2 regions of the Pseudomonas sp. MT3 genome follow, and region 2 is predicted to be linked to the other one. Evidence: predicted binding sites of a transcription regulator. Region 2 holds the regulator's gene; the other holds the start of a gene.
What was found. Region 2 encodes FliA, which starts transcription of late flagellar genes. Its sites were predicted from a motif close to CTAAAGTTTNNNNNNNNNNNGCCGNTAA; they were not measured.
Positions count from the first base shown of each region.

Region 1: a site for FliA is predicted at 2,277-2,304, ahead of ACYCAX_RS09675 (methyl-accepting chemotaxis protein). Genes of this name have one in related genera too.

Region 1 covers NZ_JBTVPY010000007.1:159,038-166,527, reverse strand. The annotation lists gene ACYCAX_RS09685 (Flp family type IVb pilin) at 1-39, shown strand, start outside; gene ACYCAX_RS09680 (methyl-accepting chemotaxis protein) at 197-2,092, shown strand; gene ACYCAX_RS09675 (methyl-accepting chemotaxis protein) at 2,516-4,405, shown strand; gene ACYCAX_RS09670 (helicase HerA-like domain-containing protein) at 4,509-5,996, opposite strand; gene pncB (nicotinate phosphoribosyltransferase) at 6,080-7,273, opposite strand; gene ACYCAX_RS09660 (hypothetical protein) at 7,365-7,490, opposite strand, start outside.
Region 2 covers NZ_JBTVPY010000004.1:84,801-93,439, forward strand. The annotation lists gene flhA (flagellar biosynthesis protein FlhA) at 1-1,510, shown strand, start outside; gene flhF (flagellar biosynthesis protein FlhF) at 1,547-2,848, shown strand; gene fleN (flagellar synthesis regulator FleN) at 3,017-3,847, shown strand; gene fliA (RNA polymerase sigma factor FliA) at 3,844-4,593, shown strand; gene ACYCAX_RS05570 (chemotaxis response regulator CheY) at 4,771-5,145, shown strand; gene ACYCAX_RS05575 (protein phosphatase CheZ) at 5,212-5,997, shown strand; gene ACYCAX_RS05580 (chemotaxis protein CheA) at 6,029-8,266, shown strand; gene ACYCAX_RS05585 (protein-glutamate methylesterase/protein-glutamine glutaminase) at 8,323-8,639, shown strand, end outside.

The DNA of each region.
Region 1 (7,490 bases), on a different contig from region 2:
ATCTTCGAAAACGCCCACACCAAACTGACCACACCCTGAAATTTATACTCCAGAGTGCTTACCCATATTCCCGCGAATAGTCGCGGGAATATTTCTTTGCGTTCCTGAAAAAACTCCACAACCTTCCTAAAGTTCTGCCGCACATGGCCGATACATCCTGCCTACCCCTTCGTTCCACCTGCAGGATGCTTTACCGATGCTTCGTTCGCTGTCCTTCGCCAAGAAGATCCTTCTGGCGGCCTCCCTCGTGGTCATCTTCGCCTTCGCCTGCTTCATCCTCTTCAACGACTTCCGTCAACGTGAAGCGATCCACGCCGATACCGACGCCTACCTGAGCGAACTCGGCAGCCTCACCGCCAGCAATATCCAGAGCTGGCTGGAGGGTCGCATCCAACTGGTGGAAAGCGAAGCCGCGCAACTGGCAGACCAGGAACCGACACCCGAGCGCATCCAGCACGTGCTGGAACAGGCGGTATTCCAGAAGAACTTCGAATCGGTCTACCTCGGCGAAGCCGCCAGCGGCGTGTTCACCATGCGCCCCTTCTCGCCGATGCCCGATGGCTACGACCCACGCACCCGCGGCTGGTACAAGGACGCCGTGGCCGCCGGCCGCCTGATCGTCACCGAGCCCTTCCTCGACGCCGGCACCGGCGAGCAGATCCTCGCCATGTCCATGCCGGTGATGCGCAACGGTCAACTGGTCGGCGTCGCCGCCGGCGACATGAAGCTGGAAACCATCACCGCCATCATCAACTCCCTGAAGTTCGACGGTGATGGTTATGCCTTCCTGGTCAGCGATGCCGGCAAGATCCTGCTGCACCCGGACAGCCAGTCGATCTTCAAGAGCCTGGCCGACATCTACCCGCAGGGTGCCCCGAAGGTGCAGGCCGGCGTGCAGGAAGTCAGCCTCGACGGCAAGGACCAACTGGTGTCCATGACTCCGGTGAAAGGCCTGCCAGGCGTGACCTGGTACGTCGCCCTGGTGCTGGACAAGGACGCCGCCTACGCCATGCTCAGCGACTTCCGTACCTCGGCCATCATCGCCACGGTCATCGCCATCGTCGCCATCCTGTTCCTGCTGGGCATGCTGATCCGCGTGCTGATGGCCCCGCTGACCGACATGGGCCGCGCCATGCAGGATATCGCCCAAGGCGACGGCGACCTCACCCAGCGCCTGAAAGTCGCCAGCAACGACGAGTTCGGCGTGCTGGCCAACGCCTTCAACCGCTTCGTCGAGCGCATCCACGAGTCGATCCGCGAAGTAGCCTCCACCGCACGCAACCTGCATGACGTCTCGCAACTGGTGGTCAACGCCTCCAACTCGTCCATGAGCAACTCCGACGAGCAGGCCAACCGCACCAACAGCGTCGCCGCGGCGATCAACGAACTGGGCGCCGCCGCCCAGGAAATCGCCCGCAACGCCGCCGATGCCTCGCACCACGCCACCGATGCCTCGCACCAGGCCGGCGACGGCCGCCAGGTGGTCGAGCAGACCATCAGCGCGATGAACCAGCTCTCCGACAAGATCAGCTCGGCCTGCGCCAACATCGAGGCGCTGAACAGCCGCACGGTGAACATCGGGCAGATTCTGGAGGTGATCAAAGGCATCTCCGAGCAGACCAACCTGCTGGCCCTCAACGCCGCCATCGAAGCGGCCCGCGCCGGCGAGGCCGGTCGTGGTTTCGCCGTGGTGGCGGACGAAGTGCGTAACCTCGCCCACCGCGCCCAGGAGTCGGCGCAGCAGATCCAGAAGATGATCGAGGAGCTGCAGGTCGGCGCCCGCGAAGCCGTGGACACCATGACCGAGAGCCAGCGCTACAGCCTGGAAAGCGTGGAGATCGCCAACCGCGCCGGCGAGCGCCTGGCCAGCGTCACCCACCGCATCGGCGAGATCGACTCGATGAACCAGTCCGTGGCCACCGCCACCGAGGAACAGACCGCCGTGGTCGACTCGCTGAACATGGACATCACCGAGATCAACACCCTGAACCAGGAAGGCGTGGAAAACCTCCAGGCCACCCTGCGCGCCTGCGCCGACCTGGAAAACCAGGCCGGCCGTCTGCGCCAGCTGGTGGACAGCTTCCGCATCTGATTCCGACGGAAACGAAAAGGCGCCTTTCGGCGCCTTTTTTGTTCGCGAGCAAGCTCGCTCCTACGAGGTTCAACCTGAGCTGTAGGAGCGAGCTTGCTCGCGAACCGCCCAGCGCCAATGCCGCCAGTAAATCCGCTCTCGCAGGAACGATGGGGGCGCCCAGCCCTACCGTTCGTCCCCCTGTCTCAAGCTTTTCCCCGGCGTGCCGACAGCAAAGATGAAGGTCCGCGAGAACAACGAAACCAGGCGGACCCGATATCACCGCCGGCACATGGGAGTGCCGGCCCCGCTCGCCCGGCTACCCGCCGAGCCGGCTTCGTCCGTTCCGTATCACCACACGGGCGGGCGCACCCTGGCGACATCGGACCTGTCGCCCGGCCCCACGCCGTTCTGGCATCCCACTACCTCCGGACTCGACGCAGCATGATCAAGAGCCTGAAATTCAGCCATAAGATCCTCCTGGCCGCCTCGCTTGTGGTTTTCTCCGCGTTCACCCTCTTCACCTTCTACAACGACTACCTGCAGCGCAACGCGATCCGCGACGATCTCGAAGACTACCTGCGGGAAATGGGCGAAGTGACCGCCAGCAATATCCAGAACTGGCTGAGCGGCCGGCTGCTGCTGATCGAAAGCACCGCCCAGACCCTCGCCCGCGACAGCGCTCCCGAACAGCTCGCCGGGCTGCTGGAACAGGACACCCTGCGCAAGACCTTCAACTACACCTACCTGGGGCAGCAGGACGGCACCTTCACCATGCGGCCGAACGATGCCATGCCCGACGGCTACGACCCACGCACCCGGCCCTGGTACAAGGACGCCCTGGCCGCCGGCGGCACGACCCTGACCGAGCCTTACATCGATGCGGCGACCCAGCAACTGGTCATCACCATCGCCACCCCGGCCCGCGCCGACGGCAAGGCCCTCGGCGTAGTGGGCGGCGACCTGGGCCTGCAAACCCTGGTGCAGATCATCAACTCGCTGGACTTCAGCGGCATGGGCTACGCCTTCCTGGTCAGCGGCGACGGCAAGATCCTCGTGCACCCGGACAAGAGCCTGGTGATGAAGACCCTGGCCGATATCTACCCGCAAAATACCCCGAAGATCGGCGGCGGCTTCAGCGAAGCCGAACTCAACGGCCAGACCCGCATCCTCAGCTTCACCCAGGTGAAGGGGCTGTCGTCGGTGAACTGGTACATCGGCCTGTCCATCGACAAGGGCGCCGCCTACTCCATGCTGAGCAAGTTCCGCACCTCGGCCATCGTCGCGGCGGCCATCGCCATCGTCGCCATCCTGTTCCTGCTGGGCATGCTGATCCGCGTACTGATGGCCCCGCTGACCGACATGGGCCGCGCCATGCAGGATATCGCCCAGGGCGACGGCGACCTCACCCAGCGCCTGAAAGTCGCCAGCAACGACGAGTTCGGCGTGCTGGCCAACGCCTTCAACCGCTTCGTCGAGCGCATCCACGAGTCGATCCGCGAAGTGGCCTCCACCGCGCGCAACCTGCATGACGTCTCGCAACTGGTGGTCAACGCCTCCAACTCGTCCATGAGCAACTCCGACGAGCAGGCCAACCGCACCAACAGCGTCGCCGCGGCGATCAACGAACTGGGCGCCGCCGCCCAGGAAATCGCCCGCAATGCCGCCGATGCCTCGCACCATGCCACCGATGCCTCGCACCAGGCCGGCGACGGCCGCCAGGTGGTCGAGCAGACCATCAGCGCGATGAACCAGCTCTCCGACAAGATCAGCTCGGCCTGCGCCAACATCGAGGCGCTGAACAGCCGCACGGTAAACATCGGCCAGATTCTGGAGGTGATCAAAGGCATCTCCGAGCAGACCAACCTGCTGGCCCTCAACGCCGCCATCGAAGCGGCCCGCGCCGGCGAGGCCGGTCGCGGCTTCGCCGTGGTGGCCGACGAGGTGCGCAACCTCGCCCACCGCGCCCAGGAGTCGGCTCAGCAGATCCAGAAGATGATCGAGGAGCTGCAGGTCGGCGCCCGCGAAGCCGTGGACACCATGACCGAGAGCCAGCGCTACAGCCTGGAAAGCGTGGAGATCGCCAACCGCGCCGGCGAACGTCTGGCCAGCGTCACCCACCGCATCGGCGAGATCGACTCGATGAACCAGTCGGTCGCCACCGCCACCGAGGAGCAGACCGCCGTGGTCGACTCGCTGAACATGGACATCACCGAAATCAACACCCTGAACCAGGAGGGCGTGGAAAACCTCCAGGCCACCCTGCGCGCCTGCGCCGACCTGGAGAACCAGGCCGGACGGCTGCGGCAGTTGGTGGACAGTTTCCGTATCTGATCGGTACGGACATGAAAAAGGCGCCTTCGGGCGCCTTTTTGTTGTTCGCGAGCCAGCTCGCTCCTACAGGCCCAGCGAGCCTTGTAGCTCGCGAACCAACCCATCAACGCCGCTTGCTGCCGCCCAGCAGCGCGCCCATCAATCCGCGCACCAGTTGCCGGCCAATCTGGTTGGCCGCCTGACGCACCACGGTCTTCGCCGTCTGGCTGGCCAGGGTCCCCAGCAGTTCGCCGGCCAACCCGCCGAGGTCACTACCGATGCCCTTCTCCTCCGGCTTGGACTCCGTCGGCGCCATCTTGTCGTCAGCGCGGCCGGTCAGGCGTTCATAGGCCGACTCGCGGTCGATCGGCTGGTCATAACGGCCAGCCAGCGGCGAGCGGCGGACGATCTCGGCCCGCTCGGCGTCGGTCAGCGGGCCGATGCGCGATTGCGGCGGCGCCACGGCGACGCGCTGGACCATCGCCGGCGTGCCCTTCTCCTCCAGCGTGCCCACCAACGCCTCGCCGATGCCCAGCTCGGTCAGCACCTTGAGGGTGTCGAACGCCGGGTTCGGGCGGAAGCCGTCAGCCACCGCGCGCAGCGACTTCTGCTCCTTGGCGGTGAACGCGCGCAGGCCGTGCTGGACGCGCAGGCCAAGCTGCGCCAGAACGTCGTCGGGCAGGTCGCTCGGCGACTGGGTGACGAAGTACACGCCCACCCCCTTGGAACGGATCAGCCGCACCACTTGCTCCAGGCGGTCCTGCAGTGCCTTGGGCGTGCCGTTGAACAGCAGGTGCGCTTCGTCGAAGAACAGCGCAAGGAGCGGCTTGTCGGCATCGCCACGCTCGGGCAGTTGCTCGAACAGCTCCGCCAGCAGCCAGAGCAGGAAGGTGGCATAGACCTTGGGCGCGTCATGCACCAGCTTGCTGGCGTCCAGCAGGTGGATGCGGCCACGACCATCGGCCTCGGGGCGCAGCAGGTCTTCCAGTTGCAGCGCCGGCTCGCCGAAGAAGTCCTCGGCGCCCTGCTGCTCCAGCAGCGCCAGGCGCCGCAGCAGGGCCTGGGACGAAGCGCCGGTGAACAGCGCACGGTCTTCGCCGAGGATTTCCGGGTGCTCCTTGAAGTGGTTGAGCAGCGCCTTCAGGTCCTTCAGATCGAGCAGCAACAGCCCCTCACGATCCGCCACCTTGAAGGCGGCGAACAGTGCGGCCTGCTGGCTCTCGGTCAACTCCAGCAGGTTGGCCAGCAGCAGCGGCCCCATCTCGGACAGCGTGGTGCGCAACGGATGCCCGGACTTGCCGGCGACGTCCCACAGGCTCACCGGGTAGGCCTTGGGGGTGTAATTCAGCCAGGGCATGCTGGCGATGCGCTCGGCCACCTTGCCCTGCGGGTTGCCGGCGGCGGCGATACCGCACAGGTCACCCTTGATATCGGCGGCGAAGACCGCGATACCGGCGTCGCTGAAGGACTCGGCCAGGCGCTGCAGCGTAACCGTCTTGCCGGTGCCGGTGGCCCCGGCGATCAGGCCGTGACGGTTGGCAAGCTTCCAGGCTTGGCCGACCGGCTGGCCGTCCGGACCCGCACCAATGATCAGTTCGTTCGTTGCTGGCATCCGTCATTCCCCGTCAATGGATGGTCGCGGTGGATCGTCCGCTAAGACTGGCGCGTCACGCAACACTGCGCAAACCGGCGTGCTCAGACTTTGAAGACGTGTTTGAGATAATGAAGGAAGTTTTCGTCCTTGCACTGGGTCTTGCCCGGCGTATCGGAAATCTTCGCCACCGGGTGGCCATTGCAAGCGGTCATCTTCAGCACGATGTTCATCGGCGTCGCGTCAGGCACATCGCAGGTGAAATGGGTACCGATGCCGAAACTGACATCGATACGCCCCCGCAGCGCCCGGTAGATTTCCAGCGCGCGCGGCAGGTTCAGGCCATCGGAGAACACCAGGGTCTTGCTCCGTGGATCGATGCCCAGGTGCTCGTAGTGTCGGATGGCCTTTTCCGCCCACGCCAGCGGATCGCCCGAATCATGGCGCAGGCCGTCGAAGAGCTTGGCGAAATACAGGTCGAAATCGGCCAGGAACGCCTCCATAGTGATGCAATCGGTCAGGGCGATCCCCAACTGGCCACGGTACTCGCGAACCCAGCAATCCAGTGCGGCGGCCTGGCTGTCGATCAGCCTCGGGCCGAGCTGCTGGTGCGCCATCAGCCATTCGTGGGCCATAGTGCCCAGGGGTTTCACCTCCAGCATGCGCGCCAGGTGCACGTTGCTGGTGCCGACGAAATGACCGGGGAAGCCGTCGCGCAAGCCCCGTACCACGGCCTCCTGCACCGGATAGGAGAATCGCCGACGGGTGCCGAAATCGGCCATCTTGAAACCGGCCAGTTCCTCGGCGCTGGCCTCGCCACGCAGCCAGTCGAGCTTCTCCTGCAGGCGATCGCACACTGCCGCCAGCGAGGCGCCCGGATAACGGTGGCGGTTGCGCACCTCGCTGATGGTGGCCAGCAGCGGCACTTCGAACAGGATCACATGCAGCCAGGGGCCCTTGAGGCGAAGGTAGAACTCGCCATTCTCGACGCCCAGTTGCACATAGCAGGGATTGAAGCGAAACAGGCCAAGGAAGCGGATGAAGTCCGGCTTGAAGAACGGAATACGCTCGAGAAAAGCCAGCTCCTGGGGCGCGAACGACAGCTCCGCCAGGTACTCGATCTGCTCACGCACGGGGTCGAGGTAGGCTCGCAGGTCTTCGTCGTTGCGACAGCGAAACTCCCACTCCACCTCGGCATTGGGGTAGTTGTGCAGCACCGCCTGCATCATGCTCAGCTTGTAGAAGTCGGTATCCAGCAGGTTCTGCACGATCCGCCGGGAAAATGCGCTGTCGCTCATGCTCGTCTCATTGCAGGCTTCGAACCGGCAGTCTAAACCCGTCGCCCATAAAAAACCCCGCCGCAGCGGGGTTCTCGTCAGATACGCGAAATCAGCGCGATTGCGCGACTCCGCCCTGCGACATACCGAACATGAACAGCAGCAGGTCCTGATCCGGACGGACGACCTGTTTTGCACGCATGTTGGGCGGAACCGGACAGGTATCCAGATCGGCCCT
Region 2 (8,639 bases):
CCGTGGCGACGCCGTCGCCGGCCTGCTGATTCTCTTCATCAACCTCATTGGCGGCGTGGCCATCGGCATGGTCCAGCACTCGATGAGCTTCGGCGACGCCGGCAAGGTCTACGCCCTGCTGACCATCGGTGACGGTCTGGTGGCGCAGCTGCCCTCGCTGCTGCTGTCCACCGCCGCGGCGATCATGGTGACCCGCGTTTCCAGCGCCGAGGACATGGGCCAGCAGGTCAACCGGCAGATGTTCGCCTCGCCCAAGGCGCTGGCGATTTCCGCCGCGATCCTGATCGCGATGGGGCTGGTGCCGGGCATGCCGCACGTTTCCTTCATTGGTCTCGGCGGTCTGGCTGCTGGCGGCGCGTACCTGATCTGGCAACGCCAGCGCCAGGCGGCGCAGCAGGCCGAGCAGGAAACCCAGCGCCAGCAGGAACTGCTGCCGGCCCAGCGCGCCCAGGAAACCAAGGAACTGGGCTGGGACGATGTGACCCCGGTGGACATGGTTGGCCTGGAGGTCGGTTACCGCCTGATTCCGCTGGTGGACCGCAACCAGGGCGGCCAGTTGCTGGCGCGGATCAAGGGCGTACGCAAGAAGCTGTCCCAGGACCTGGGCTTCCTGATGCCCTCGGTACACATCCGCGACAACCTCGACCTGCTGCCCAACGCCTACCGCCTGACGCTGATGGGCGTGAGCGTGGCCGAAGCCGAGATCTACCCGGACCGCGAGCTGGCGATCAACCCTGGCCAGGTGTTCGGCACCCTCAACGGTATTGCCGGCAAGGACCCGGCATTCGGGCTTGAAGCGGTGTGGATCGAGCCGTCCCAGCGCGACCAGGCGCAGTCCCTGGGCTACACCGTGGTGGACGCCAGCACCGTGGTCGCCACCCACCTCAACCAGGTGCTGCACAAGCACGCCCACGAGCTGCTCGGCCACGAGGAGGTCCAGCAACTGATGCAACTGCTGGCCAAGACTTCGCCCAAGCTCGCCGAAGAGCTGGTGCCGGGGATGATTTCCCTGTCGACTCTGCTCAAGGTCCTGCAGGCGCTGCTGCAGGAGCAGGTGCCGGTGCGTGACATCCGCACCATCGCCGAGGCCATCGCCAACGTTGCCGCCAAGAGTCAAGATCCCGCCGCGATGGTGGCGGCGGTTCGCGTCGCGCTGTCCCGCGCAATCGTGCAAACCATTGTGGGACTAGAGCCGGAGCTGCCTGTGATTACCCTGGAACCCAGGTTGGAACAGATATTGCTCAATAGTCTTCAGAAGGCCGGACAGGGCTCCGAAGACGGCATGTTGCTGGAGCCCGGAATGGCCGAAAAGCTGCAACGCTCGATGGTCGAGGCGGCGCAGCGCCAGGAAATGCTCGGCAAGCCGGCGATCCTGCTGGTGGCCGGTCCGGTCCGCGCAATGATGTCCCGATTCGCGCGGATGGCGGTCCCCACCATGCACGTGCTGGCTTACCAGGAAATCCCGGACAACAAACAAGTCACTATCGTTGCCACCGTTGGGCAGCAATAGTCGGAAGTTGGATAGAGTGCATCGAGGTCCCAGGCCATGCAGGTAAAACGCTTCTTCGCCGCCGATATGCGTCAGGCCATGAAACTGGTCCGCGACGAGTTGGGCCCGGACGCCGCGATCATCGGCAATCGCCGTGTCGCCGGCGGCGTCGAGCTGACCGCGGCGCTGGACTACCAGGCCCCGGTGGCGGCGAGCAAGCCGAACCCGGCACTGGAAGCCGAACTGCGCAAGACCCAGGCGCGCATCGCCGAGGCCAAGGCCGAACTGAGCGAGCCGGCCCGCATGAGCGAGGCCGTGCGCAAGGACCGTCAAATGTACGGCGCCGAAGCGCCGCGTCGCAGCGCTGCCGAAACCCTCGCCGAAACCATGACCGCACCGGCGGCCGCCAGCGTCGGCCAACAGGCGCTGGACGCCATGCGCTTCGAGCTCAACGGCCTGCGTGAACTGATCGAAGTGCAACTGGGCTCCATTGCCTGGAGCCAGTTGCAGAACCAGCGTCCGAAGCAGGCCAACCTGTGGCGTCGCCTGCAGCGTATGGGCCTGCCGGCGGACCTGTCGCGCAGCCTGCTGGAGAAAGTGGCCTCCATCGCCGAGCCGAAACAGGCCTGGCGCATGCTGCTGGCGCACCTGGCGCGCTCGATCAGCACCCCGGAAATCGACCTGCTGGAGCAGGGCGGAGTGGTCGCGCTGGTCGGTCCGGCAGGCATGGGCAAGACCACCACCCTGGCCAAGCTGGCCGCTCGCTACGTACTGAAGTACGGCGCGCAGAGCATCACCCTGGTGTCGATGGACAGCTTCCGCATCGGCGCGCAGGAGCAGATCAAGACCCTCGGCCGCATCCTCAACGTGCCGGTGACCCTGATCGATCCGGGCCAGTCGCTGATCCAGGCGATGGCGCCGCTGGCGCGCAAGCGCCTGGTGCTGATCGATACCGCCGGCCTGCCCGCCAACGATCCGGCGCTGCGCATGCAGCTCGAAGCGCTGGCTGCGCAGAGCCTGAACGTGAAGAATTACCTCGTGCTGGCCGCGACCAGCCAGAGCCAGGTGCTCAAGGCCGCCTGGCAGAACTATCGTTCGTGCGGCCTGGCCGGGTGCGTCCTGACCAAGCTGGACGAAGCCGGCAGCCTCGGCGAAGCTCTGGCTCTGGCTATCGGTCAGCGTCTCCCGGTAGCCTATCTGGCGGATGGTCCGCGGATTCCGGATGATCTGCAGGTGGCGCGCAGTCACCAGTTGGTCAGCCGCGCGGTGAGTCTGCAGGCGTCGGAAGAACCGAGCGAGGATGCGATGGCCGACATGTTCGCCGGCCTGTACCAGCAGCCGGTGCGTTGCGCCGGTTGAGCGAATTGAACGGCCCCGTGGTGGGGCGAAGGGCGGCCGACAGGGCCACCCGGCGATGCGGATGCTCTGGGAGACGATCCGCGAACGCCGGAAGCGGTAGAGCACCGCGGCCGGCAGGACCGCAGCGCCAGGGGGCGCGGCGGTCGAACGACGAGACAAGGTATTGATATGGGCATGCATCCTGTACAGGTAATCGCAGTCACCGGCGGCAAGGGTGGTGTCGGCAAGACCAATGTGTCGGTGAACCTGTCGCTGGCGCTGGCCGATCTGGGCCGTCGCGTCATGCTGCTGGACGCCGACCTGGGCCTGGCCAACGTCGACGTGCTGCTGGGCCTGACGCCCAAGCGCACGCTGGCCGACGTCATCGAAGGCGAATGCGACCTGCGCGACGTGATCCTCCAGGGCCCCGGCGGCGTGCGCATCGTCCCGGCGGCCTCCGGCACGCAGAGCATGGTGCACCTCACGCCGATGCAGCACGCCGGCCTGATCCAGGCCTTCAGCGACATCAGCGACAACATCGACGTGCTGGTGGTGGACACCGCCGCCGGCATCGGCGACTCGGTGGTGAGCTTCGTCCGCGCAGCGCAGGAAGTGCTGCTGGTCGTCTGTGATGAACCCACTTCCATCACCGACGCCTACGCTTTGATCAAGCTGCTCAACCGCGACTACGGCATGACCCGCTTCCGCGTACTGGCGAACATGGCGCACAGCCCCCAGGAGGGCCGCAACCTGTTCGCCAAGCTGACCAAGGTCACCGACCGCTTCCTCGACGTGGCGCTGCAGTACGTGGGCGCCATCCCGTACGACGAATCGGTGCGCAAGGCGGTGCAGAAGCAGCGTTCGGTGTATGAGGCGTTTCCGCGCAGCAAGGCTTCCCTGGCCTTCCGCGCGATAGCGCAGAAAGTCGACAGCTGGCCGCTGCCGGCCAATCCGCGAGGGCACCTGGAGTTCTTCGTCGAACGCCTGGTGCAGCATCCGACCACGGGTTCGGCCGTATGATGACGGCCTCCGGAGCGCGTATGTACAGCAAGGCGCAGGCGCAGAACTCCCAGGACCAACTGATCCAGCGGTACGCGCCGCTGGTCAAGCGTATCGCCTACCACCTGCTCGGCCGCCTGCCGGCCAGCGTGCAGGTGGAGGACCTGATGCAGGCCGGCATGATCGGCCTGCTGGAAGCCTCGAAGAAATACGACGCCGGCAAGGGCGCGAGCTTCGAAACCTATGCTGGCATCCGCATCCGTGGCGCCATGCTCGACGAGGTGCGCAAGGGCGACTGGGCCCCGCGTTCGGTGCATCGCAACACCCGCATGGTCAGTGATGCGATCCGCGCCGTCGAGGCCAGAACCGGTCGTGACGCTAAAGATCAGGAAGTTGCTGCCGAACTCAATATGAGTCTCGAAGATTATTACGGCATCCTCAGCGACACCCAGGGCAGCCGGCTGTACAGCTTCGACGATCTGCTGCAGGACGGCGAGCAGGGCAGCGGCCTGGCCGAAGATGCTTCGCACCAGGGCAACGAGCCCGCCCACGGTCTGGAAGACGAACGCTTCCAGGCGGCGCTCGCCGACGCCATCACCAAGCTGCCCGAACGCGAGCGGCTGGTGCTGGCGCTGTACTACGACGAGGAACTGAACCTCAAGGAGATCGGCGAAGTGCTGGGCGTCAGCGAATCCCGGGTCAGCCAGTTGCACAGCCAGTGCGCCGCGCGCCTGCGGGCACGCCTGGCGGAGTGGCGAGCGCACTGAGCTTCGGGTAGTTTCGCGTCGGATTTTTCTTGCGAGAAAGCCTCAGGTCTTGAGTTTTCTCCTGGGCGCCGTCCCTTTGACGCCGCCCACACGGGATGAGCGCACGCCGCTCAATGAATTGACGGTACGCCCGCCAGGACGTGCCTGGTATCGATGGAGGTCGGTTTGGACAAGAATATGAAAATTCTCATCGTGGACGATTTTTCCACGATGAGGCGCATCATCAAGAACCTCCTGCGGGACCTGGGGTTCACCAACACCGCGGAGGCCGACGACGGCACCACCGCGCTGCCGATGCTGCACAGCGGCAATTTCGACTTCCTCGTCACCGACTGGAACATGCCCGGCATGACCGGCATCGACCTGCTGCGCGCGGTGCGCGCCGACGAGCGCCTGAAGCACCTGCCGGTGCTGATGGTCACCGCCGAGGCCAAGCGCGACCAGATCATCGAAGCGGCCCAGGCCGGGGTCAACGGCTATGTGGTCAAGCCTTTCACCGCTCAGGTGCTGAAAGAAAAGATCGAGAAGATTTTCGAGCGGGTCGGCAGCTAGTAGGGTCTGTTGATGTTTCGCCGCTTGCGCCGAAACACCAACAGCCCCTCGCATCAAGAGGGCGTCATGGATCTCGTCAACGAATCCGCGGGTGACTTCGAGTCGACCCTGAAAAAACACGCGCGCGAATTGGTCGATTGCCTGGAGCAGGGTGATGTGCAGACCGCCGTGCAACTGATCTCCGAGCTCAACCAGGCGCGCGATCGCGGGCTCTACCAGGAAGTCGGCAAGCTCACCCGCGAGCTGCACAACGCCATCGTCAACTTCCAGATCGATCCCAGTTCCCCGCGCGCCCAGGAAGTCTCGCAGATCGCCGACGCCACCGACCGCCTGTCCTACGTGGTGACGATGACCGAGAAAGCGGCCAACCGCACCATGGACCTGGTGGAAGAGTGCACCCCGGTGGTGATGCACATCGAGACCCAGGCCAAGGCGCTGCAGGAAGACTGGTCGCGCTTCATGCGTCGCGAGCTGGGCCCCGACGCCTTCCGCGACCTGGCCAAGCGCGTCGAGCAGTTCCTCTACATCAGCGCCCAGGACAGCCGCAAGCTCTCCGCGCACCTCAACGACATCCTCCTCGCACAGGACTTCCAGGACCTCACCGGGCAGGTGATCAAGCGCGTCACCAGGCTGGTCACCGAGGTCGAGGCGAACCTGGTCAAGCTGGTCTGGATGGCCGGCCAGGTGGACCGTTACGCGGGCATCGAGCACGACCACGACGGCATGCGCGACGCGGTGGAAAAAGAAAGATCGTCCAAGGGTGAAGGTCCGCAGATCGCTGCCGATACAAGAAAGGACGTCGTATCCGGTCAGGACGATGTCGACGATCTGTTGTCCAGCCTTGGTTTTTAAGCGTCCGCTGACGCTGTAGAGGGAGCACCGAATGAGCTTCGACGCCGATGACGAGATCCTCCAGGACTTCCTGGTGGAGGCCGGCGAGATCCTCGAGCAACTGTCCGAGCAACTGGTCGAGCTGGAAAGCCGACCCGATGACATGGACCTGCTCAATGCGATTTTCCGTGGGTTCCACACCGTCAAGGGCGGCGCGGGCTTTCTCCAGCTGAACGCGCTGGTGGAGTGCTGCCACATCGCCGAGAACGTGTTCGACATCCTGCGCAAGGGCGAGCGCCGCGTGGATGCCGAACTGATGGACGTGGTCCTGCAGGCGCTGGACACCGTCAACGTCATGTTCCAGCAAGTGCGCGATGCGCAAGAGCCGACCCCGGCCACGCCTGAGCTGCTGGCGGCGCTGTCGCGCCTGGCCGAGCCGGGGGCCGCTCCCGCCGAAACTCCCGCTGCGGTCGTTGCCGAGCCTGTCGTTGAAGAAGCCCCGGCCGCTGCGGCCGCGTATGGCGACATCACCGACGCCGAGTTCGAACAGCTGATGGATGCCCTCGAGCCTGCCGCAGAAGCCCCTGCCGCGCCGGTTGGCAGCGGTGGCGACGACATCACCGACGACGAATTCGAAGCACTGCTCGACCAGTTGCACGGCAAGGGCCAGTTCAGCGCTGCTGCCAAGGAACCCGTCAGCGCGGCTCCGGCACCGGTTGCCGAGGCGCCCGCCGCCGGTGCTGGCGACGAGATCAGCGACGACGAGTTCGAAGCGCTGCTCGACCAGCTGCACGGCAAGGGCCAGTTCACCGGCGCGAAGGAAGAAGCCGCCGCTCCCGTCGAGGCTGCTGCTGCCGAGGTCAAGCCCGAGGAAGCTCCGGCTGCCGGTGGCGACGACAACATCACCGACGACGAATTCGAGAAGCTGCTCGACGAGCTGCACGGCAAGGGCCAGTTCACTGGCGCGAAGGAAGAGCCGGTCGCAGCTGCACCATCCAATGCACAGCCCAAAGCGGCTGCTGCACCTGCGCCCAAGCCCGCTGCCGCTCCGGCGCCGGCCGCTGCCGCCAAGCCTGCTGCGGCCAAGCCCGCCGCTGCCGCTGCAGAGAAACCGGCCAACGAAGCGGAAACCACCGTGCGCGTGGACACCGCGCGCCTGGACGAGATCATGAACATGGTCGGCGAACTGGTGCTGGTGCGTAACCGCCTGGTGCGCCTGGGCGCCAACAGCGGCGACGAGGCGATGGCCAAGGCCGTCTCCAACCTCGATGTGGTCACCGCTGACTTGCAGTCAGCGGTCATGAAGACCCGCATGCAGCCGATCAAGAAGGTCTTCGGGCGCTTCCCGCGCCAGGTCCGCGACCTGGCTCGCAGCCTGAAGAAAGAGATCAACCTGGAACTGATCGGCGAAGAGACCGACCTCGACAAGAACCTGGTCGAGGCCCTGGCCGACCCGTTGGTGCACCTGGTGCGCAACGCCGTGGACCACGGCATCGAAGGCCCCGACGAGCGCGAGGCCGCCGGCAAGTCGCGTTCGGGCAAGGTGGTGCTGTCCGCCGAGCAGGAAGGCGACCACATCCTGTTGTCGATCTCCGACGACGGCAAGGGCATGGACCCGGACGTGCTGCGCGCCAAGGCCGTGGAGAAGGGCCTGCTGGACAAGGATGCGGCCGATCGCCTGTCCGAGTCCGACTGCTACAACCTGATCTTCGCCCCGGGCTTCTCGACCAAGACCGAGATCTCCGACGTCTCCGGCCGTGGTGTCGGCATGGACGTGGTGAAGACCAAGATTTCCCAGCTCAACGGCATCATCAACATCTACTCGACCAAGGGCCAGGGCTCGAAGATCGTCATCAAGGTCCCGCTGACCCTGGCGATCATGCCGACCCTGATGGTGATGCTGGGCAACCAGGCCTTCGCCTTCCCGCTGGTCAACGTCAACGAGATATTCCACCTCGACCTGTCGAACACCAACGTGGTCGACGGCCAGGAAGTGGTGATCGTCCGCGACAAGGCCCTGCCGTTGTTCTACCTCAAGCGCTGGCTGGTGCCGGGCGCGCAGTATGACGAGCCGGGCGAGGGCCATGTGGTGATCCTCTCCGTGGGCACCCAGCGCATCGGCTTCGTGGTCGACCAACTGGTGGGCCAGGAAGAGGTGGTGATCAAGCCGCTGGGCAAGATGCTGCAGGGCACGCCGGGCATGGCCGGGGCCACCATCACCGGGGACGGGCGCATCGCGCTGATCCTCGATGTGCCGAGCATGCTCAAGCGCTACGCGCGGCGTATCTGATTCTTGCGCGTGTGGGGGCGCCCGCGCGCGTGGCAAGGCTTCATTCAGGAGTGTCTATGGCTGTCAAAGTCCTGGTGGTGGACGATTCGGGATTCTTCCGTCGCCGTGTCTCGGAGATCCTCTCCGCCGATCCGCAGATCCAGGTGGTCGGCACGGCCACCAATGGCCGCGAGGCGATCGACCAGGTGCTGGCGCTCAAGCCCGACGTGATCACCATGGACTACGAGATGCCGCTGATGGACGGCATCACCGCCGTGCGGACCATCATGCAGCGCTGCCCGACGCCGGTGCTGATGTTCTCCTCGCTGACCCACGAGGGCGCGCGGGTGACCCTGGACGCGCTGGATGCCGGCGCGGTGGACTACCTGCCGAA